Regions from separate parts of the Polaromonas potterensis genome, predicted to be linked through region 2. Evidence: predicted binding sites of a transcription regulator. Region 2 holds the regulator's gene; each other region holds the start of a gene.
What was found. The regulator LexA, encoded in region 2, represses DNA repair genes until DNA is damaged. The targets are predictions, from matches to a motif close to ACTGTATNNNNATACAGT.
Positions count from the first base shown of each region.

Region 1 (7,036 bases), 490 kb from region 2:
GAGGGCGTCGCGGTTTTTCAGCAACCCGGCCACCTGATCCTGCGCCGTTACCGCCGGCTGGCGCTGCCCTTGATGGTGGCGGTGTTCATCACGGTCGCGGTCGCGGCCCTGGTGCGGCCCTGGTTGGCCGATGACTCGGTGCCGGACGCGCCCACCTTCTGGCAACTGCTCAGCCACATCTTTTTGCTGCAGGACGTGTTGGCTCAGGAGGCCTTGTCGGCCGGCATCTGGTACGTGGCGATTGATTTTCAGTTGTTTGTGATCAGCGTGGCCGTGCTTTCGCTGCTGCGTGACACGCGGCACCGCTGGCTGGTGCTGGTGCTGGCGGCGGCGTCCTTGTTGTATTTCAACCGGGATGCCGGGCTGGACATGACGGGCCTGTATTTTTTCGGTTCTTATGCGCTGGGCATGCTGGCCTGGTGGGCTTCACGCAGTACCCATCCAGCGCGCTGGCTGCTGGCTATTGCTGTGTTGGGTGGGCTGGCGTTGCTACTTGATTTCAGGGGCCGGCTGCTGGTGGCCGTGCTGGTGGCGCTGGGTCTGGTGGGGTTGCAGCGCGGCTTGTGGGCTGCGCGCTGGCTACAAGCGCCGTGGTTGCTGCAGCTCGGGAAAATCTCGTATTCGGTGTTCCTGATTCACTTCCCGGTGTGCCTGCTGGTGAATGCCTTTATCAGCCATTTCTGGCCGACCCAGTTGCTGGCCCATACCCTGGGCCTGCTGGCGGCCTTTTTGCTGTCCCTGCTGGCCGGCGCGGCCTTGTATCGCGGTGTTGAATCTCCGCACGCGCCTTTGCACGCCTGGCGCAAAACTCGTTTGATCCCGCAGTAAAGCCCGTGACAGGCATTTTTTTTAAGTAAAAAGTGCCTCTAGCCCATATCCGACGGTCGCAAGAAGCTATCAAATAAGTAGCGATTCAGGTTGCCCGCTCAGCGCCTGAACATCTCAAGCTTTAACACCGAGGCCTGGCCCAGCCAACTGGCATGGGTCGTGTGGTCAGCCAGATCATCGCCCGTGAGGCCGTGCACAAACACATCGAGCCCGTTGCGGTGTTGCTCCAGCCGGGGAATCAGGCGCTCAAATTCCGCGCTGTCAAAGGCCAGCTGGCAACTCCAGTGCGGGTGCGGGCCAACTTCGCGTTCATGCACACGGCCCACGCTGGCCTTGAACAACTCGCCGGCCTGCTGGCGCAAGGCACGTGCTTGTTCCACGGTATCCGGGCCGAAATAAACATGGGCGTGGTAGCGGTCGTAAAGGTTTTCGGGGCGCTGGGTCATGCGAGGGCAGGGCTATGGAAAAGAAGCTTTGATTGTCAGGCCAGCATGGTTTTTCTGACGTCGTCAGGGGTTCTGGATAAAATGACTGTATATTTATACAGTTGTAAATAGTTGCCATGAGCGATGTGATCATTCCCCTCCATGCCATCAAAGGCCGAGGCACGGCCACACGCATCGCGCACCGCTTTGAGAAAGATACACGGGCGGCCTACGACGACGGCTGGGGCACGCTTCAAGAAGCAGGTGACGAGGCGCGGCGTCTCGACACAGAAGTTTTGTTTGAAGACGCGCGTAGCGCGATTGTGCGCAACGACTCGCCCGACATCTTTTTTGACTACAGCCTCAACCCCTACCGGGGTTGCGAACACGGTTGTGTTTATTGCTACGCACGGCCCACTCACAGCTACCTGAATTTTTCGCCGGGCCTGGACTTTGAAACCAAAATCATTGCCAAGCGCAATATTGCCGAGGTCTTGCGTGCCGACTTGGGCAAACGCAGTTATGTGCCCAAACTGCTCAATATCGGCTCGGCCACCGACTGCTACCAGCCGGCGGAGCGCGAGTTGCGGTTGACGCGCGCTGTGATCGAGGTCTTGCAGGAGGCTCGCCATCCGTTTTCGCTGGTCACCAAGTCCAGCGGTGTGGAGCGCGATATCGACTTGATCGCCCCCATGGCCGCCGATCGACTGGCCGCGGTGTATGTGACCATCACCACGCTGGACGGCGAGCTGGCGCGCAAGCTGGAGCCACGTGCCGCCGCGCCGCATCGCCGGCTGCGCACCATAGCGACGCTGGCAGCGCAGCGCATTCCTGTCGGTGTCAGCGTCGCGCCGCAAATCCCGTTTGTGAACGAGGACATGGAGAAGGTGCTGGAAGCCGCCTGGCAGGCCGGCGCACGTTCGGCGTTTTACACCGTGGTCCGTTTGCCCTGGGAGGTGGCGCCCTTGTTCCAGCAGTGGCTGGAAATACATTACCCGCAGCGTGCGGCACGCATCATGGCGCGGATTCATGACATGCGCGGCGGCAAGGATTACGACAGCGATTTCGCCTCGCGCATGAAGGGCCAGGGTTTGTGGGCCGAGCTGATCCGCCAACGGTTTGCGAAAACCTGCCAGCGCCTGGGTTTCAACCGCGAACGTGTCGAGCTGGACCTGAGCCAGTTCAGGCCACCGGCAGCTGCGGGGCAGGGCCACCTCTTCTGAACCCGTGACGGGGCTGGGGCCGCCTGCCAGGGCCGGCCTTCGCAGTACCGCACTGCAAACGTGCGGTATCGCCAAGCCGCTACGATCACGGGCTTCGGCCAACCCGCCTCGCCGCATCATCATGGATACGGCTTCAGGCACGACTCGTGGAGAAGTTCACTCATGCACGGCTTGCATTTCACTGCAGACCTGTGCCCATGCAGGGCAGGCCGGTCGGTGCCCGCCTGCTGCCACGCCGCCGTGCCACGTTATATCGACGGACCCCAAGCCGCACGCTAGTACAGCGTCGACCTGAGTGTGGCAGGTCGGCGCATCCGGTGCTCCGGGACGCACTCGACATCCGCTTTCCGCGCCGCTAACACACCTCTCGCGCATCCTTTTCGGCCGCAGCAGCTGCTGCCCTTGATGGACTTGTCACGGCCGCCTGCCGCGCGCCGTCGTTCCCGCACGCCTGGAGTTTTTTGTGGTCTTGTCCTTGCCCCCTTATTGCCCACCCTGTTTTCCGTCCCTGCCGCCCTGGCTGTCCCGCGCGTCCTGGCCCTCTTTTCCTTCCTGGCACCTGCGGCCCGCCGAGCTGCGCATCGACGTGGGCCCGCAAACAAGCAGGCCTCTGGGCGACGAGTTGCAGGACATCTATACGCAGCTGAACAAGCCGGAGGGGCGCTTGGGCGGCCTGCCTGAAGAGGGCATGCAAGACCCCGAGTTTGTGATCCGCAGCCGCGAAGCCGACGGCGAACATTATGTGTATGTGGAAGATATCCGTCAGCAGCGCCTGGCCGGCTACACCGTCTTCAACCGGCTGATCGAAGTCGGTCGCCAGGCGGACCGCTACATCCGGGCGCCGCACTCCAAATACGATGTGGCCTACCAGCGGCGCGGCCTGGCCACGGCGGTCTACCAGCGCGGCCTGGCGTCGGGCCTGTGCCTGGTCAGCGGTGCCCGCCAGTCGGCCGGGGCCCACGCCTTGTGGCGCGCGCTGGCCAGGAACTACGACTGGGGGTTTGTGGATCTGCGCAACAAGCGCCTGCGTTACCTCGGCCGGGAGATTTCACCGCAGGTGCAGGAAGACTTGCACACGCGGATATTTTTGCTGGGCGAGGGCTGGACGCTGGCGCGTTTTTCCGAGGCGGCCGGCATGAGTTGAGGCGCCGTCGCGCCGCTCGGTTTATTCAGACAGCTGGCGCGCGTGGTGGTTCAGGTGGTCGGCCATGAAGGTGGCGATGAAGTAATAACCGTGGTCGTAACCGGTATGCCAGCGCAGCTGCAGCGCCTGGCCTGCCTTGGCGCAGGCGGCTTCAAACAGGTGAGGGTGCAACTGTTCGGACAGGAATTTATCGGCCAGGCCCTGGTCGATCAGGATACCGCCGGGGTAGGGCGCTGCGTGCAGCTTGGCCATCAAGGCCGTGGCGTCATGGTCCGCCCAGGTGGATTCGTCGGCACCCAGATAAGCCGTGAAAGCCTTGCGGCCCCAGGGGCTGTGGCGGGGTGCGCAGATGGGCGCAAAAGCCGACACCGACTTGAACAAGTCGGGATGGCGCAAGGCCAGGGTCAAGGCGCCGTGCCCGCCCATGGAGTGACCGAAGATGCCGATGCGCCCGGCCTGGATGGGCTGGGTGCTGGTCAGCAGCGGCAGCAACTCCGCCGTGATGTAGCTTTCCATGCGGTAGTGCGCCGACCACGGCGCTTGTGTGGCGTCAAGGTAAAAGCCGGCGCCCACGCCCAGGTCCCAGCTGTCGGCTTCGCCGGGCAGCTTGGCGCCACGCGGGCTGGTGTCGGGCGTGATCAGCGCCAGGCCCAGGCTGGCGGCCAGTCGCTGTGCACCGGCCTTCATCATGAAGGTTTCTTCGGTACAGGTCAGGCCAGCCAGGTACATCAGCGCGGGCACCTTGCCGCCGGCCTTGTCGATCAGGATTTGCGGCGGCAGAAACACCGAAAACTTCATCGGCAAGCCGATCTCGCGCGAGTCGTGGCGGTAAAAACGCTGCACGCCACCGAAGCAGGCGTGTTCACTAAGGAGTTCAGGTTGTGTGGTCATGGGCCTCTTTCAATTCGAGCAGGGGCCGCGGAACCGGCTTAGCCGGGCCGCAGGCGCAGCGCCCCCTGAGGGGGCAGAGAGCTACACGCAGTGAGCGAACGTGGGGGCTAGTAAATAATTACGCCGCGAATCGATTCGCCGCTTTTCATCAGCTCAAAACCCTTGTTGATGTCTTCCAGCGGCATGGTGTGCGTGATCAGGTCGTCAATGTTGATCTTTCCTTCCATGTACCAGTCGACGATCTTGGGCACGTCGGTGCGGCCGCGCGCGCCGCCGAAGGCCGAACCTTCCCACTTGCGGCCGGTGACCAACTGAAACGGGCGCGTGCTGATTTCGGCACCGGCTTCGGCGACACCGATGATGATGCTGCGGCCCCATCCCTTGTGGGTACATTCCAGCGCCTGGCGCATCACCTGGGTGTTGCCAATACATTCAAAGCTGTAGTCGGCGCCGCCGTCAGTCAACTGCACGATGGCATCGACCACGTTGTCGACTTCCTTGGGGTTGATGAAATGGGTCATGCCGAACTTGCGCGCCATTTCCTGGCGCGCCGGGTTGATGTCCACACCAATGATCTTGTCGGCGCCCACCATCTTGGCACCCTGGATCACGTTCAGGCCAATGCCGCCCAAACCAAACACCACCACGTTGGCGCCGGCTTCGACCTTGGCGGTGAACAGCACCGCACCAATCCCGGTGGTGACGCCGCAGCCGATGTAGCAGACCTTGTCAAACGGTGCGTCCTTGCGGATCTTGGCCAGCGAAATTTCAGGCGCGACCGTGTAGTTGCTGAAGGTGCTGGTGCCCATGTAGTGGAAGATGGGTTTGCCGTCCAGGCTGAAACGGCTGGTGGCATCGGGCATCAGGCCCTTGCCTTGCGTGCCGCGGATCAACTGGCACAAATTGGTCTTGCGCGAGAGACAAAACTTGCACTGGCGGCATTCCGGCGTGTACAGCGGAATGACATGGTCGCCTTTTTGCAGCGTGGTGACGCCGGGGCCGACATCGACCACAATGCCCGCGCCTTCATGGCCCAGGATGGCCGGGAAGATGCCTTCCGGGTCGGCGCCCGACAAGGTGTAGTAGTCGGTGTGGCAGATGCCGGTGGCCTTGATCTCGATCAGGACTTCGCCAAACTTCGGGCCTTGCAGGTCCACGGTTTCAATGGTCAGGGGTTGGCCTGCTTGCCAGGCGACGGCGGCTTTGGTTTTCATGGGAATAAGAGCTTGCGCTTGGAGTGAACGGTGAATGAATGGCACTATAAATCAGACCCCGCCCTGGTGCGCTGCGGGGTGCTGCAACGCCCGACTTGCCAGAGGGCATGACAAGTTGGCCGAAAAATTGCATGGCCTGTGGCGTGACCCGTGTCATGGAGGGCTTGGGTAAACCATAAGCTAGTATTTGCGACTTATTGTGAGAATCAAGCCCACCTTTTTTACATTTATCCCGTATTTATTTTTTTAAAAGAATCCCGCATGAAACTCTCGACCCTCACGACCGCCGTACTGCTCACGCTGGGTCTGGCCACCACCGCCAGCGCGCAAACGCTGAAAAAAGTGGCCGACAGCAACAAGATCACCGTGTCTTACCGCGAGTCGTCCGTGCCTTTCAGCTACTTGATAGGTTCGACCAAGGCGGTCGGTTTTTCGGTGGACCTGACCGAAGCCATCATTGATGACGTGCGCAAGACGCTCAAGAAGCCCAATCTTGAAGTGGCTTACATGCCGGTGACCTCGCAAAACCGCATCCCGCTATTGACCAACGGCACTTACGACCTGGAGTGCGGCTCGACCACCAACAACACCGCCCGCGGCAAGGACGTGGCCTTTGCCATCAACCATTTCTACACCGGCACGCGTTTGCTGACCAAGAAGAGCTCAAACATTAAAAACTACGCCGACCTGGCCAAAAAGACGGTGGCCAGCACCACAGGCACGACTAACGCGCAGGTGATACGCAAGTACAGCGCCGATAAAAACCTCGACATGCAGCTCATTTTGGGCAAGGACCATGACGATTCGCTGCTGCTGGTTGAAAACGACCGCGCCCTGGCCTTTGCCATGGACGATATTTTGTTGTTCGGCCTGAAGGCCAACTCCAAAAATCCGGCCGCGCTGGACGTGGTGGGCGATTCGCTGCAAGTCGAACCCTATGCCTGTATGCTGCGCAAGGATGACCCCGAGTTCAAAAAACTGGTCGATGGCAGCATCACGCGCCTGATGACGTCGGGTGAATTCAGTAAAATGTACGACAAGTGGTTCGTCTCGCCGATTCCGCCCAAGGGCGTAAATCTGAACCTGCCCATGAGCGAGCAGCTCAAGGCCAACCTCACGGCCATGAGCGACAAGCCGGCGATGTAAGCGTGGGCGGTGCCTTGCGTCTGATTTTTGGTAACTACTCAGGTCTTGTGAATCAATGACTTACACCCGACGTGACTTCAAAGGCGCTCAAATATGAAGCAAATTTCGGTCGAAATTCGCCGAGTTTTGAATTTTTCGATTCGGGCGAATTTCTAAGTCGTTGAT
Region 1 covers NZ_JAWQLX010000002.1:602,437-609,472, reverse strand. Annotated here, with positions in the region: gene R6254_RS06030 (acyltransferase family protein) at 1-828, shown strand, start outside; gene R6254_RS06025 (DOPA 4,5-dioxygenase family protein) at 927-1,274, opposite strand; gene R6254_RS06020 (PA0069 family radical SAM protein) at 1,391-2,476, shown strand; gene R6254_RS06015 (N-acetyltransferase) at 2,946-3,620, shown strand; gene fghA (S-formylglutathione hydrolase) at 3,642-4,511, opposite strand; gene R6254_RS06005 (S-(hydroxymethyl)glutathione dehydrogenase/class III alcohol dehydrogenase) at 4,619-5,725, opposite strand; gene R6254_RS06000 (transporter substrate-binding domain-containing protein) at 5,987-6,871, shown strand.
Region 1: R6254_RS06020 (PA0069 family radical SAM protein) is a predicted target of LexA. The motif match lies at 1,359-1,376, and genes of this name have one in related genera.

Region 2 (7,036 bases):
GCTCTGGCCACTGGCCCAATTGTTTGGCTTGCTGGTGCGCTTGCGCCGTTTTTTGTACCAGGCCGGCCTCTTCAAATCCGAGCGTATGCCCGTGCCTGTGGTCGTGGTGGGCAACGTGGTGGCTGGCGGCGCCGGCAAAACACCGGCGGTGATTGCCCTGGTGCAACACCTGCAGGCTGCTGGCTGGCAAGCCGGCGTGGTTTCGCGCGGCTACGGCCGCAGCGGGCAAGCATGCCTGGAAGTTTTGCCGTCCACCCCACCCGAAGCCTCCGGTGACGAACCCGCCCTGATCCGACGAGCGACGGGTGCGCCTGTGTTTGTCGCGGCGCGGCGCATCGATGCGGTGCGCGCCCTGCTCGCGGCGCACCCGGCCACCCAGGTGGTGGTTTGCGACGACGGCTTGCAACATTACGCCTTGCAGCGCGACATCGAAATTGCGGTGTTTGACGAACGTGGCGCCGGCAATGGCTGGCTGCTGCCAGCCGGTCCGCTGCGTGAGCCCTGGCCGGCGCGCTTGTATCGCAGCGCGCGCGCAGGCGGACGCGGTGTCGATCTGGTGCTGCACACCGGGGCCCGCGCCGCTTTCGACGGTTTTAGCTCGACCCGCCGCCTGGCCGACCACGCGCTGCGCGCCGATGGCAGCCGTGTGCCGCTCAGCGATTTGGCTGGCCAGCCCTTGCTGGCGCTGGCCGGCATCGCCAAACCTGAAGCCTTTTTTGACATGTTGCGCGCCCGCGGCCTGCAACTGGCGGAAACCCGGGCGCTACCTGATCACTATAATTTTGATAGCTATCCACGCCCATCCGATAAGGGCTACACCTTGATTTGCACCGAAAAAGATGCGATCAAGCTGTTCCCCAGGCAGGCCAATGTGCTGGCCGTGCCTCTGGAGTTCTCCCCAGAGCCGGCCTTTTTTACCGCCTTCGACGCCTTGCTGCTGCCCCTGCTTTCTCCATTACCATTCCCCCATGGACACCAAACTGCTTGAACTGCTGGTCTGCCCCGTGACCAAAGGCCCACTCGTGTATGACCGCGAAAAACAGGAACTGATCTCCCGCAGCGCGCGGCTGGCTTACCCGATTCGCGACGGCTTGCCCGTGATGCTGGAAAACGAGGCCCGCACCCTCACCGACGAGGAACTCGGCCTGTGATGCTGCAGCTCTCGATCAAGGCATGAGTTTCACCGTCCTCATCCCTGCCCGCCTCGCGTCCACCCGCCTGCCCGACAAACCGCTGGCGGACATCGCCGGTGTGCCCATGGTCGTGCGTGTGGCTCAACGCGCTTTGCAAAGCGGCGCCGCCCGCGTCGTGGTGGCAGCCGACAGCCCGGCCATCCTGGACGCCTGTGAGTCTTTTAACGTCGCCGCCGTGTTGACCCGACCCGACCACCCCAGCGGCAGCGACCGGTTGGCCGAGGCCTGCGATCTGCTGGGCCTGGGCGACGAGGAGCAGGTGATCAATGTCCAGGGGGATGAGCCCCTGATAGACCCGGCGCTGATCAACGCCGTGGCCGGCCTGCTGGCGCAACGCAGCGATTGCGCCATGAGCACCGCCGCCCACGCCATCGCCACAATGGAAGACCTGCTGAACCCGAACATCGTCAAGGTGGTGCTGGATGCGCGCCAGACGGCGCTGTATTTCAGCCGCGCCCCGATTCCCGCGGCCCGCGATTTTGCCGGTCAGGCCTGGTGGGCCTCAGGCAGCAGCTTGCCACCGCCCTTGCGCCACGTGGGTATTTACGGCTACCGCGTCGGTTTTCTGCGGCAGTTCCCCACCCTGCCGCAAGCACCGCTGGAGCAACTCGAGCAACTCGAACAACTGCGCGCCCTCTGGCATGGCCATCACATTGCGGTGCATATCGCGACCCAGGCGCCCGGCGCCGGTGTCGACACGCCCGAGGATCTGGCGCGCGTGCGTGCGCTGTTTGTGTAAGCAAGCTGCGGGGAGGCGCATGCTATCCTCAAGCTCAAAGCCATTTATTTGAAAGCGGGCGCCCGGTTCCGGGCCACCCGCTCATGGCCATCTTTATAAAAATCCGAGGACATTCATGAGACTGATTTTGTTGGGCGCACCAGGCGCGGGCAAAGGAACACAAGCCACCTTCATCTGCCAGAAATACGGCATTCCCCAGATTTCCACCGGCGACATGTTGCGCGCCGCCGTCAAGGCCGGCACACCGCTGGGCGTGGAAGCCAAAAAAGTCATGGATGCCGGTGGCCTGGTCAGCGACGACTTGATCATCAACCTGGTGAAAGAACGCATCGCCCAGCCCGACTGCGATCAGGGCTTTTTGTTCGACGGTTTTCCGCGCACCATTCCGCAAGCCGATGCCATGAAGGCCGCCGGCGTGAAGCTTGATTACGTGCTGGAGATTGATGTGCCGTTTGAAGCCATCATCGAACGCATGAGCGGCCGCCGCTCGCACCCCGCCTCGGGCCGTACCTACCACGTCAAGTTCAACCCGCCCAAGGTTGAAGGCCAGGACGACGTCACCGGCGAGCCACTGATCCAGCGCGAAGACGACAAGGAAGAAACCGTGCGCAAACGACTCGAGGTCTACAGCGCGCAAACCCGTCCGCTGGTCGAGTATTACTCGAGCTGGGCCAAGGCTGCGCCCGATGCGGCACCCCAGTACCGTGCCATCAGCGGCATGGGCGGCGTGGATGAAATCACGGCCCGGGCCTTCGCAGCCTTGTCGACCTGAGACCGCACTGTCTCCATCAAAAAGGCCGTCGACTGACGGCCTTTTTTCATGAGCGTTAGCCCAGCAAGGACAAGATCAGCGCCACCCGGGCCTTGACCGGACTCAGGCCTTGTGAATCCGGGATGGCCTCACCCGGCTTGGGCAAGACCCGGCCCTCCAGGCAGCGCGTGGCGCGCAGCACCGGAATGCCCGCCGCCTGCGCCTGGTGCAAAGCCGCTTCCAGGGCATGGTGCAAGGTGCCGTTGCCGGTACCTGCCACCACCAGGCCTTGCACCCCGCTGGCCAGCAGCGCCTGGACCACCGCGGCGCTGGCGCCCGCGTAATTCATCACGATCTCGACACGTGGCCAGGCCGCGTCATTCGGCAGCGTCGCTATGCTTTCAATAGCTGCTTGCGCATGATCCACGGGGGTTAGAGGCCAATTTCTCATCAAACGTAAGCGCCCCTCCTCGACATAGCCCAGCGGCCCGGCATCCCCGGATCTGAAGGCGTCGAGCCGGTACGGGTGCACCTTCTGCACATCCAGCGCGCTGTGAATCACACCCGCACACACGGCCAGCACGCCGCGCGCGCCAGGGTGTGCCGCCACCGCCACGGCATCAACCAGGTTTTGCGGGCCGTCCGGCACCAGCGCCGTGGCCGGGCGCATGGCGCAGGTCAAGACCACCGGCTTGGCGGGATGGAGCAAGGCCTGCAGAAAATAGGCGGTTTCTTCCAGCGTGTCGGTGCCGTGTGTGATGACGATGCCTTGCACCTCGGGCTGCGCCAGCCAGTGGTTGACGCGGCCGGCCAGATCGCGCCACACGGAAAAAGACATGTCCTTGCTGTCAATCTGGGCCACCTGTTCGGTCCGCAGCTCGAAAGGACTGCCTGCCAGCGCCGGGATGGCTGCGACCAGTTGTTCGATGCCCAGCTGCGCGGCGGTGTAACCCGTGTGATCCGCGGCCGTGGTCGCCGTGCCGGCAATCGTGCCGCCCGTGCCCAGGATCACCATCTTTTTAGTCGTCAAAACAGCAGACACTTGCATTCCTTTAAAAACTGGATAAAAATACAGCTACTGGATATTAAAACAGCCCTCAACGGTTCTCAACGTTTGATCCCCTGGTTTGATCCACTGCCTACCCCAAGGAGCCATCGCCATGAGCAGCCTCGCAGATTTTTCGGAAACGCCCAAACTCACCGCACGCCAGCAGCAAATCCTGGAGCTGATCCAGAGCGCCATTGCTCGCACCGGTGCGCCACCCACACGCGCCGAAATCGCCAACGAGCTGGGCTTCAAATCCGCCAACGCCGCCGAAGAACATCTGCAGGCCCTGGCCCGCAAAGGGGTGATCGAGCTGGTCAGCGGCACCTCGCGCGGTATACGTTTACGCAGCGACACCTTGCGCTCCATCCACGAGTCCCGCATCAAACAGTTTTCCCTGCCCTTGCAAAGCCTGGCCCAACTCGTCCTGCCGCTGGTGGGACGGGTTGCCGCTGGCAGCCCCATTCTCGCGCAAGAGCATGTGGACCGTACCTACCATTTCGAAAGTAGCCTCTTCCAGAGCAAGCCCGATTACCTGCTCAAGGTGCGCGGCATGAGCATGCGGGATGCCGGCATCATGGACGGCGACCTGCTGGCCGTGCAGCAAACCAAAGAAGCCAAAAATGGGCAAATCGTGGTGGCCCGCCTCGGTGATGAAGTCACCGTCAAGCGCTTTCGCCGCACTAAAAACCTGATCGAGTTGCTGCCCGAAAACCCTGATTTCAAAACCATCGTGGTGGAGCCCGGCGAGCCCTTCGAACTGGAAGGCCTGGCCGTTGGCCTGATTCGAAACACCATGCTGGTCTAGTCCACGCCTAGGCGTCATGCCGGACGGCCCTGCTCCACGGACCGTCCACCTCATTTCCGCGCGACAGGTGGCGGGCGTTTGGCCAAGTCGATTGGCCAACACCCTGGTGCTGCGGATGGTTTGTTCCTGTAATCCTGCCTGTGTAAACCTCTAACTTTAGGAGTTCTCATGGGAATCGCCAGTTTTTCACGTTCATCGCGGCTGTCGGCCTTGTTCGCCCCTTTCCAGGCATTGGCCGCCTTCTGGGTGCCTGCGCCGCCGGCTACGTTGTCGCCTGTGTTTGCCCCGGTCCCCGCGTTGCGGCGTTGTTCCTCGGGTCATACGCAGTCCGCTATCAAAAATATAGCTGGTAGCGTTCATCCTTCAATGGCTACCGGCCAAAAACCTTGCCAAACCGTGGCTAAAACCACGTCCCCGCGCCGCCTGAAAATTGTGCGCGAGCTGGACGCCGGCATCCATCCGGCCTGCGCTGGGCGCATGGTGATTTCAGGTCGCATGGCGGATGTTTGCGCCGAGCTGGACCGCATGGCCCAACGAGAAGCTGCCGCGCAAGCTGCCTGAGCAAACACCAGGAAAACTTTTGCCGCAAGGCGTGGCGCAGAAGGCCTCTCGCCCATGCGTTCAACCGCCTGCCTTCTGGTTTTTCCGGTTGCGTTCAGGTACATCTTGCTGGCGCGCCGCCTCGTAGCGGTAAAACTTGCAGGCACAATATCGGCATGAATATTGTGATCCTTGACGACTACCAGGACGCGGTGCGCAAACTCTCCTGTGCCGCCAAACTCGATGCTTACCAGGCCAAGGTCTACACCAACACCGTCAAAGGCATAGGCCAGCTTTCCGTACGACTCAAAGACGCCGATGTGGTTGTGCTGACCCGCGAGCGAACCCATCTGCATCGCCAACTGATCGAAAAATTGCCCAAGCTCAAGATGATTGCGCAAACCGGACGTTTGGGCAGCCATGTGGATGTCGGCGCCTGCACCGAACGCGGTATCGTTGTGTCCGAAGGTGGCGGCTCGCCCACGGCGCCGGCCGAGCTGACCTGGGCGTTGATCATGGCCGCCATGCGACGCATTCCGCACTATGTGTCGCACCTCAAACATGGTGCCTGGCAACAAGCCGGCCTGAAAAACGCCTCCATGCCACCCAACTTCGGCATAGGTTCTGTGCTCAAGGGCAAGGTCCTGGGCATCTGGAGCTACGGCAAGATCGGCCAGATTGTGGCCGGTTATGGCCGGGCTTTTGGCATGCGGGTGCTGGTCTGGGGCAGCCAGGCTTCGCGCGCCCGGGCCTTGGCCGATGGTTTTGAAGTGGCATCGTCTAAAAACGAGTTTTTCCAGGAAAGCGATGTCTTGAGCCTGCACCTGCGTCTGCAGGATGACACGCGTGGTGTGGTCACCCTCGACGACTTGTCGCGCATGAAGCCCTCTTCCGTGCTGGTCAACACCTCACGCGCCGAACTGATTGAAACTGATGCGCTGATCGCCGGCCTGAACCGCGGGCGCCCCGGTATGGCTGCGGTGGATGTGTTCGAGTCCGAGCCCATTTTGCAAGGCCACGCCCTGCTACGCCTGGAAAACTGCATCTGCACGCCACACATCGGTTACGTGGAGCAGGAAAGCTACGAGATGTATTTCGGCGCTGCTTTTGACAACGTGATCAACTTCATTAAGGGGACGCCGACCAACATCGTCAACCCCGGCGCCTTGCAGGTTCGCCGCTAACCAGCGCCCAAGCGCTGCTGGCTGGGACGGCCACTGGCATTTGCCGAAATAGTCCTCAGGCCTTGGCGTCCGGCTTGGCCGAGAAGGCCGGTGGCTGCACGCTGATCGCTTCAAAATCGATCAGGTGGCCATCGGAGTTGCCCGGCTGCACCGGCACAAACTCAGGCGGCAACACGGCCGAGGGCGGCGTCCTCCTGTCGGCCAGCGTATTCAAGTCGATGTCCAGCCCAAGACGCCGCACGCCTTTGGGCGGGGCCGGCTCGACAGGCGAGGCACTGACGGGGAACGTTGTCGCCTTGGCTAGGCTCTGACCTTCCACGCCAGTGGCCGGGTTCACCGAAGGCGACGCGAGCGGCAAATCGAAGTCCAGCAAACTCCCAGCCACAGGCGCATCCACCTCGACGATTTCCCGGGCAATGCCGTACAGAAGTAAAAGCTCGCGGTAGGCCTCGATATCAAACGCAGTCGCGCCCTGCCCGCCCGGCTCACGGAAAAGCAAGCTTTCCATCACCGTCAACACGCTGGAGTCAGGCCAAACGGCCTCGATCTGCGACATGGCGTCCGGGTAAGACGCTAGTCCAGCGCCGACCGCCGAGTAGGATTCAAACGGCGGAATATTTGCATTAAACAGTTGCTCGAACTCGACCCGCAAGGCTTGGTAATCCTCTTCACGCTTGAGCTTGTGATACAGATGGAGCAGGTCCAGATGAATCAGCGCACTGGAATGGACATCGTCACCGAGGTGCTCGCGCAAGACCGCGATGGCCTGTTCATGC
Region 2 covers NZ_JAWQLX010000002.1:111,044-118,079, forward strand. Annotated here, with positions in the region: gene lpxK (tetraacyldisaccharide 4'-kinase) at 1-988, shown strand, start outside; gene R6254_RS03645 (Trm112 family protein) at 969-1,151, shown strand; gene kdsB (3-deoxy-manno-octulosonate cytidylyltransferase) at 1,174-1,932, shown strand; gene adk (adenylate kinase) at 2,048-2,704, shown strand; gene R6254_RS03660 (asparaginase) at 2,760-3,731, opposite strand; gene lexA (transcriptional repressor LexA) at 3,844-4,536, shown strand; gene R6254_RS03670 (hypothetical protein) at 4,903-5,097, shown strand; gene R6254_RS03675 (D-2-hydroxyacid dehydrogenase family protein) at 5,253-6,260, shown strand; gene R6254_RS03680 (type IV pilus assembly protein FimV) at 6,316-7,036, opposite strand, start outside.

Region 3 (7,036 bases), on a different contig from region 2:
CGCCAGCGGCAAGACCAGCCTGGTCGAGGCCTTGTTGCACAAGGCCGGTGCGATCGGTACGACGGGCAGCCTGGAGCGTGGCACGACGGTCAGCGACTTTGATCCGCTGGAGCGACGGGCGCAACACTCGCTCAACGCAGCGCTGGTGCACCTGCAGCACGAAGACACCCTGATTCACCTGATCGACACCCCGGGCGCGCCGGATTTTCTCGGCCAGTCCTTGCCCGCGCTGGAGGCGGTGGAGACCGCGGCCCTGGTGGTCAGCGCCTCCAGCGGCCTGGAGTTGATGAGCGGCCGCATGATGGCCTGGGCCGCGCATCGTGAGTTGTGCCGCATGGTCATCATCAACAAGATAGACGCGTTGGGTATTGATCTGCCGGGTTTGCTGGCGGCCATCCAGACGGCTTTTGGCAAGGAGTGTCTGCCGCTGAACCTGCCTGCAGCCGGCGGCACACGGGTGGTGGACTGCTTTTTCAACCCGTCCGGCGAGGCTGATTTTTCCAGTGTGGAGTTAGCGCACCGCGCGCTGGTCGAGCAGGTGGTCGAGGTCGATCCGGCCCTGGTCGAGCGTTACCTGAACGACGGTGATGTGGACCCGCGCGAATTACATGCACCGCTGGAACAGGCGCTGCGTGAAGGTCACCTGATTCCCGTCTGTTTTGTCTCGGCACGCAACGGCGCCGGGGTGGCCGAGTTGCTGGATGTGATGGTCAGGCTGCTGCCCAATCCGGCCGAAGGCAACCCGCCCCGGTTTCTGCGCGGCGAAGGCGCCGCCGTCACGCCGGTGCAGGCCGAACCGGATCCGGCACGTCATGTGCTGGCGCATGTGTTCAAGGTCACCGTCGATCCTTACGTGGGCAAGATGGGCATCTTCCGGGTGCACCAGGGCACGATCACCCGCGATAGCCTGCTTTACATAGGTGACGGCAGGCGGCCCTTCAAGGTCGGCCACCTGTTCCGCTTGCAGGGCAAGGACCACACCGAGATCGCCAGTGCCGGGCCGGGTGAGTTGTGTGCGGTGGCCAAGGTTGATGAAATTCATTTCGACGCGGTCTTGCACGACGCGGCGGAGGACGACCACATCTACCTCAAGCCGCTGGACTTCCCGGTGCCTGTGCATGGGCTGGCGATCGAGCCCAAACGCCGCGGCGACGAACAACGCATGTGGGATCTGGTGCAAAGACTGGTGGACGAAGACCCCTGCCTGCGGTTGGAACATGTGACAACGACCAACGAAACCGTGGTCTACGGGCTGGGCGAGCTGCACCTGCGGGCCTTGCTGGAGCGACTGAGCGAGGTCTACAAATGTGAAGTCAATACCCGGCCACCACGTATTGCCTACCGCGAGACCATCACCGTGGCGGCGGCCGGCCACCACCGCCACAAAAAACAAAGCGGCGGCGCCGGCCAGTTCGGCGAGGTTTTTTTGCGCGTCGAACCTTTGGCCCGCGGCGCCGGCATCGAGTTTGTCGATCAGGTCAAGGGCGGCACCATTCCCGGGCAGTACCTGCCAGCGGTTGAAAAAGGCGTGCGCCAGGCCCTGGAGAGCGGCGTGATTGCGGGTTTTCCGGTGCGGGATGTGCGGGTGGTGGTCTACGACGGCAAGTACCACAGCGTGGACAGCAAGGACATCGCGTTTGCGACCGCCGGACGCAAGGCGGTGATCGAGGCCGTGCGTGCGGCCGTGCCCATCGTGCTGGAGCCCATCGTCAATGTGGAGATCACCGCGCCCGAGGCCAATATGGGCGACATCACCGGCGACCTGTCGGCGCGCCGCGGCCAGGTCAGCGGCACACGCGGGTTGCAGCTGGGCATTTTGGCGGTGTTGGGTCAGGTCCCGTTGTCGGAGCTGAGCAGTTACCAGTCACGGCTCAATGCCTTGACCGGCGGCCAGGGCCGCTACACGCTGGCCTTCAGCCACTACGAGGCCGTGCCGCCGCCGGTGCAGCAGCAGTTGGCTGGTCAGTTCAAGGTGCGCGACGAGGATTGAGCGTTTACAATTTTTCGACGGGCCGCCCCTAGAAAAATTAGCCCCCTCAGGGGGCAGCGCAGTACGCGAAGCGACAAGCGTGGGGGGCTAGAAACAGGCCCAGAGCTGGTCGGCCAGGGTCAGCAGGAAGTCGGGCCGGGTGTAGAGCGCAAACACGCCCAGCACGGCCGCCAGGGCCAGTGTGTACAGCGTGATCTTGCGAGCCATCTCAGGCACCCTGTAACTGGCCGGTCCGGGGGCGTTGGATCGCGGTTTCACGCACCGGCAGGTTGACCAGCGCCGCAAACACGCCCAGGCCGATGGCGATGTACCAGACGATGTCATAACTGCCGGTACGGTCGTACAGGTAGCCGCCCAGCCAGACCCCCATGAAGGAGCCAATCTGGTGGCTGAAAAACACAAAACCGCTGAGCATGGACAAATGCTGGATGCCGAAAATTTGCGCCACCACCGCGTTGGTGGGTGGAATCGTGGACAGCCACAGCAGCCCCATCAGGCTGGCAAAAATATAGACGCTGGTCGGGCTCAGTGGTGCCGCCAGAAACACGGCAATCACAATGGCCCGGGCGAAATAAATGAAGGCCAGGATTTTTCGTTTGGCCAGCCGCTGGCCCAGGGTGCCGGCCGCGTAGGTGCCAAACACATTGAACAGGCCGATCAGGGCCAGCGCATAACTGGCCACTTGCGGTGACAGCCCTTTGTCCCGCAGATAGCTGGGCATGTGCACGCCGATAAACACGACCTGGAAACCACAGACAAAATAACCGGCCATCAACAACTGGAAGCTCGGGTATTTGAAAGCCTCTTTCAAGGCCTGCAGGATGGTTTGTTCACGCGGGGGCGCCTGGCCGGCACCGAAACGGTTCTCGCGCAGGCCAAAGGCCAGCGGCATGATCAGCAAAACCGCGCCGCTGAGCACCAGCAGCGCTTCTTTCCAGCCCAGGCCGCTGATCAGAAAACCTTCCACCGGCACCATCAGGAACTGCCCGAAAGAGCCGGCCGCCGCCGCCACGCCCATGGCCCAGGAGCGTTTTTCGGCCGGGATGTTGCGGCCAATCACGCCATAAATCACGGCGTAAGTGGTGCCGGCCTGGGCCGCACCAATCAAGATGCCGGCGGTCAGCGTGAACAACAAGCTGCTGGTGGAGAGCGCCATGCCGACCAGGCCCAGCGCATACAAGACGGCGCCGCCTATGATCACGCGGGACGCGCCAAAACGGTCGGCCAGCATGCCGGCAAAAATACCGAACACGCCCCAGGACAGGTTTTGCACGGCAAGCGCCAGCGCAAAGGTCTGGCGTGTCCAGCCCTGCTCCTGGGTGATGGGCAGCAGCCACAGGCCGAAGCCGTGGCGTATGCCCATGGACAGGGTGACAATGGCGGCGCCGCAGATGAGCACCTGCGCCATGGAAAGAGATCGGCTGGAAGATTGCATGCGGTGAATGTACCCAAACACGCGTGTTTCTGCTTTTCAAAATATTCAGCGCATTGATGCGTGCCAGGAATGAATACCGGTGCACGCCTAAAGACTGTATATTTATCCAGCCTTAGAATCATCCAGGTCTACAATCCACCCTCCCATGGCGACCAAACTACCCAACGAATATTCCGAAGGCTCGATCCGCGTGCTCAAGGGCCTAGAGCCCGTCAAGCAGCGCCCGGGCATGTACACCCGCACCGACAACCCGCTGCACATCATCCAGGAAGTGCTGGACAATTCGGCCGACGAGGCGCTGGCCGGTCACGGCAAGAAGATCAAGGTCATCTTGCACAGCGACGGCTCGGTCAGCATCGAAGACGATGGCCGCGGCATTCCCTACGGCATGCATCCGGAGGAAAACGCACCGGTGATCGAGCTGGTGTTCACCCAGCTGCATGCCGGCGGCAAGTTCGACAAGGGCAAGGGCGGCGCCTACAGCTTTTCCGGCGGCCTGCACGGCGTGGGTGTCAGCGTGACCAATGCGTTGTCCAAACGTCTGGAAGCCACCTCCTACCGCGACGGCATGGTCGCCTCCCTGGTGTTTTCGGGCGGCGATGTGACCGAGGCTTTGCAGTTGCGCAAGGCCGGCGAAGGTGACCGCAAATCGGGCACCACGGTGCGCGCCTGGCCGGACGCCAAATATTTTGAAAGTTCGGCCCTGCCCATGGCCGAACTCACCCACCTGCTGCGCAGCAAGGCCGTGCTGATGCCCGGCGTCACCGTGACCCTGGTGGTGGAAAAAACCAAGGAAGTGCAGACCTGGATTTACAAAGGCGGCCTGCGCGACTACCTGATGCAGACCCTGAGCGCCGATCCGGTGATTCCGCTGTTCGAGGGTGAAGGTTTTGCCGACGCCGCACACGACAGTTTTGCCGAAGGCGAGGGCGCGCAGTGGTGTCTGGGCTTCACCGAAGACGGCCAGCCGGTGCGTGAAAGTTATGTCAACCTGATTCCGACCAGCGCTGGCGGCACGCATGAAAGCGGCCTGCGCGACGGCGTGTTTCAGGCCGTCAAGAGTTTCATCGAGCTGCATTCGCTGCTGCCCAAAGGTGTCAAGCTCTTGCCCGAGGACGTGTTTGCCCGCGCCAGTTATGTGCTCTCGGCCAAGGTGCTGGACCCGCAGTTCCAGGGCCAGATCAAGGAACGCCTGAACTCGCGCGATGCGGTGCGGCTGGTCTCCAGTTTTGTGCGGCCTACGCTGGAAGTCTGGCTCAATCACCATGTCGACTACGGCAAAAAGCTGGCCGAACTGGCCATCAAGGCGGCGCAAACGCGGCAGAAGGCCGGCCAGAAAGTTGAAAAACGAAAAGGTTCTGGCGTGGCCGTGTTGCCGGGCAAACTCACCGACTGCGAAAGCAAGGACCTGGCGCACAACGAGATGTTCCTGGTCGAGGGCGACTCCGCCGGCGGCAGCGCCAAGATGGGCCGCGACAAGGAAAGCCAGGCCATTCTGCCGCTGCGCGGCAAGGTGCTCAACACCTGGGAGGTCGAGCGCGACCGGCTGTTTGCCAACAACGAGATCCATGACATTTCGGTGGCCATCGGTGTGGACCCACACGGCCCCAACGACTCCCCGGACCTGAGTGGCCTGCGTTACGGAAAAATCTGCATCCTCAGCGATGCCGACGTGGACGGCTCGCACATCCAGGTCTTGCTGCTGACCCTGTTTTTCCGGCATTTCCCCAAACTCATAGAAACCGGCCATGTGTATGTGGCCAGGCCGCCGCTGTACCGGGTGGATGCGCCGGCGCGCGGCAAAAAACCGGCGTCCAAGGCCTATGCGCTGGACGAAGGCGAGTTGAGCGCCATTCTGGATAAACTGCGCAAGGAAGGCGTGCGTGAAGGCGCTTGGGCCATCAGCCGCTTCAAAGGCTTGGGTGAGATGAATGCGGAACAACTGTGGGAAACCACACTCAATCCAGACACCCGGCGCCTGTTGCCGGTGCAACTGGGCAATATGGACTTTGCCCAGACCGAAAGCCTGGTCACCAAATTGATGGGCAAGGGCGAAGCCGCGGCACGCCGCGAACTCATGGAACTTCACGGCGATGCTGTGGAGATCGACATCTGAAGGACCCCATGTCTCAGCCCGGATACCGCGCCGCATGAGTATGTTTATGCGTCAAAAGTGGCTCCAGCCCTTATGGGTTGGGCGTAAGCAGCTATCGTTTTTGATAGCCGCTGCCGCCTTGCTGCTGACTGGCGCGCCTGCCCGGGCCGATGTCTGGGGTTATGTAGATCAGGCTGGTGTGGCGCATTTTTCGGCCGAGCGACTGGATGAGCGTTACCAGCTGTTTTTCCGCGGTGGCGAAAGTTTCGACACCAACCGGGGCGCCGCCTCGTCGGGCGTACCGGGCAAAGGCATGCCGGGCGCACCGCCCAAGCTGCTGGCATTTTTCGACGTGTCGCCGAATTACAAGGCGGTCCGGCATTTGCTGCGCGAAGCCTCGGTCACACACAACATCGACTACGCCTTGCTGCAGGCGTTGATCGCCACCGAGTCCGGCTTCAACACCCAAGCCGTGTCGCCCAAAGGCGCGGTCGGCCTGATGCAACTGATGCCGCCTACGGCCCAGCGTTATGGCGTGCGGGCCGAGAAAAACGCGACGATCGAGAAAAAACTGACGGACCCGAAAACCAATATTCGCGCCGGTGCGCGTTACCTGCGTGACCTGATCGATTTGTTTCCCGGTCAGCTTGAGCTGGCCATCGCGGCCTACAACGCCGGCGAAGGCGCGGTGCAGCGGGCCGGCAACAAAATTCCCAATTACGCCGAAACCCAGAATTACGTAAAAACCGTGATGCAGCTTTACGGCCACCTCCAGCCGCCCCCCATGTTGGCGGAGGCGCGCCGCGGGCGCGTCAGGCTGGAGATGATGGGCGGCGCCAGCGGGCGCGGCAACCAGGTCCCCACCTTGGTGGTGCAAACACCCGCAGCCCCTGAGTTCCAGGTCGAGCGTGAATAAGGTGGGCCCCGTTTTGAACGGCGCTGGCCATCACCCTGGCGGGGCTGGCCCGCCTACATCCATTTCCTGCGGGTGAGCCGCACAGGCTGAATCCCCCTGTTTCTACACCCCTTACTTTCGTAGTTTGAACCCCGATGGACGATCTTTTTACATCCCCTGCACCTGCCAGCCCCGAATTGCCCGACCAGGAGTCGCTGGCCGCTTATGCCCAGCGCGCCTACCTTGAATATGCGCTCAGTGTCGTCAAGGGCCGGGCCCTGCCCGATGTCTGTGACGGTCAGAAACCGGTGCAGCGGCGCATCATGTACAGCATGGCGCGTATGGGGCTGGGCTTCTCAGGCGCCAATGGCGCCAAGCCGGTCAAAAGTGCGCGCGTGGTCGGCGACGTGCTGGGTAAATACCACCCACACGGTGACCAGGCCGCGTATGACGCGATGGTGCGCATGGCCCAGGACTTCAGCCAGCGTTACCCGCTGGTCGATGGCCAGGGCAATTTCGGCTCCAGAGACGGCGATGGTGCTGCGGCGATGCGATACACCGAGGCACGCTTGTCGAAAATCACGACCTTGCTGCTCGACGAGCTCGACGAAGGCACGGTCG
Region 3 covers NZ_JAWQLX010000004.1:380,390-387,425, forward strand. Annotated here, with positions in the region: gene fusA (elongation factor G) at 1-1,990, shown strand, start outside; gene R6254_RS10685 (MFS transporter) at 2,199-3,425, opposite strand; gene R6254_RS10690 (DNA topoisomerase IV subunit B) at 3,571-5,541, shown strand; gene R6254_RS10695 (lytic transglycosylase domain-containing protein) at 5,588-6,436, shown strand; gene parC (DNA topoisomerase IV subunit A) at 6,571-7,036, shown strand, end outside.
Region 3: R6254_RS10690 (DNA topoisomerase IV subunit B) is a predicted target of LexA. The motif match lies at 3,519-3,536, and genes of this name have one in related genera.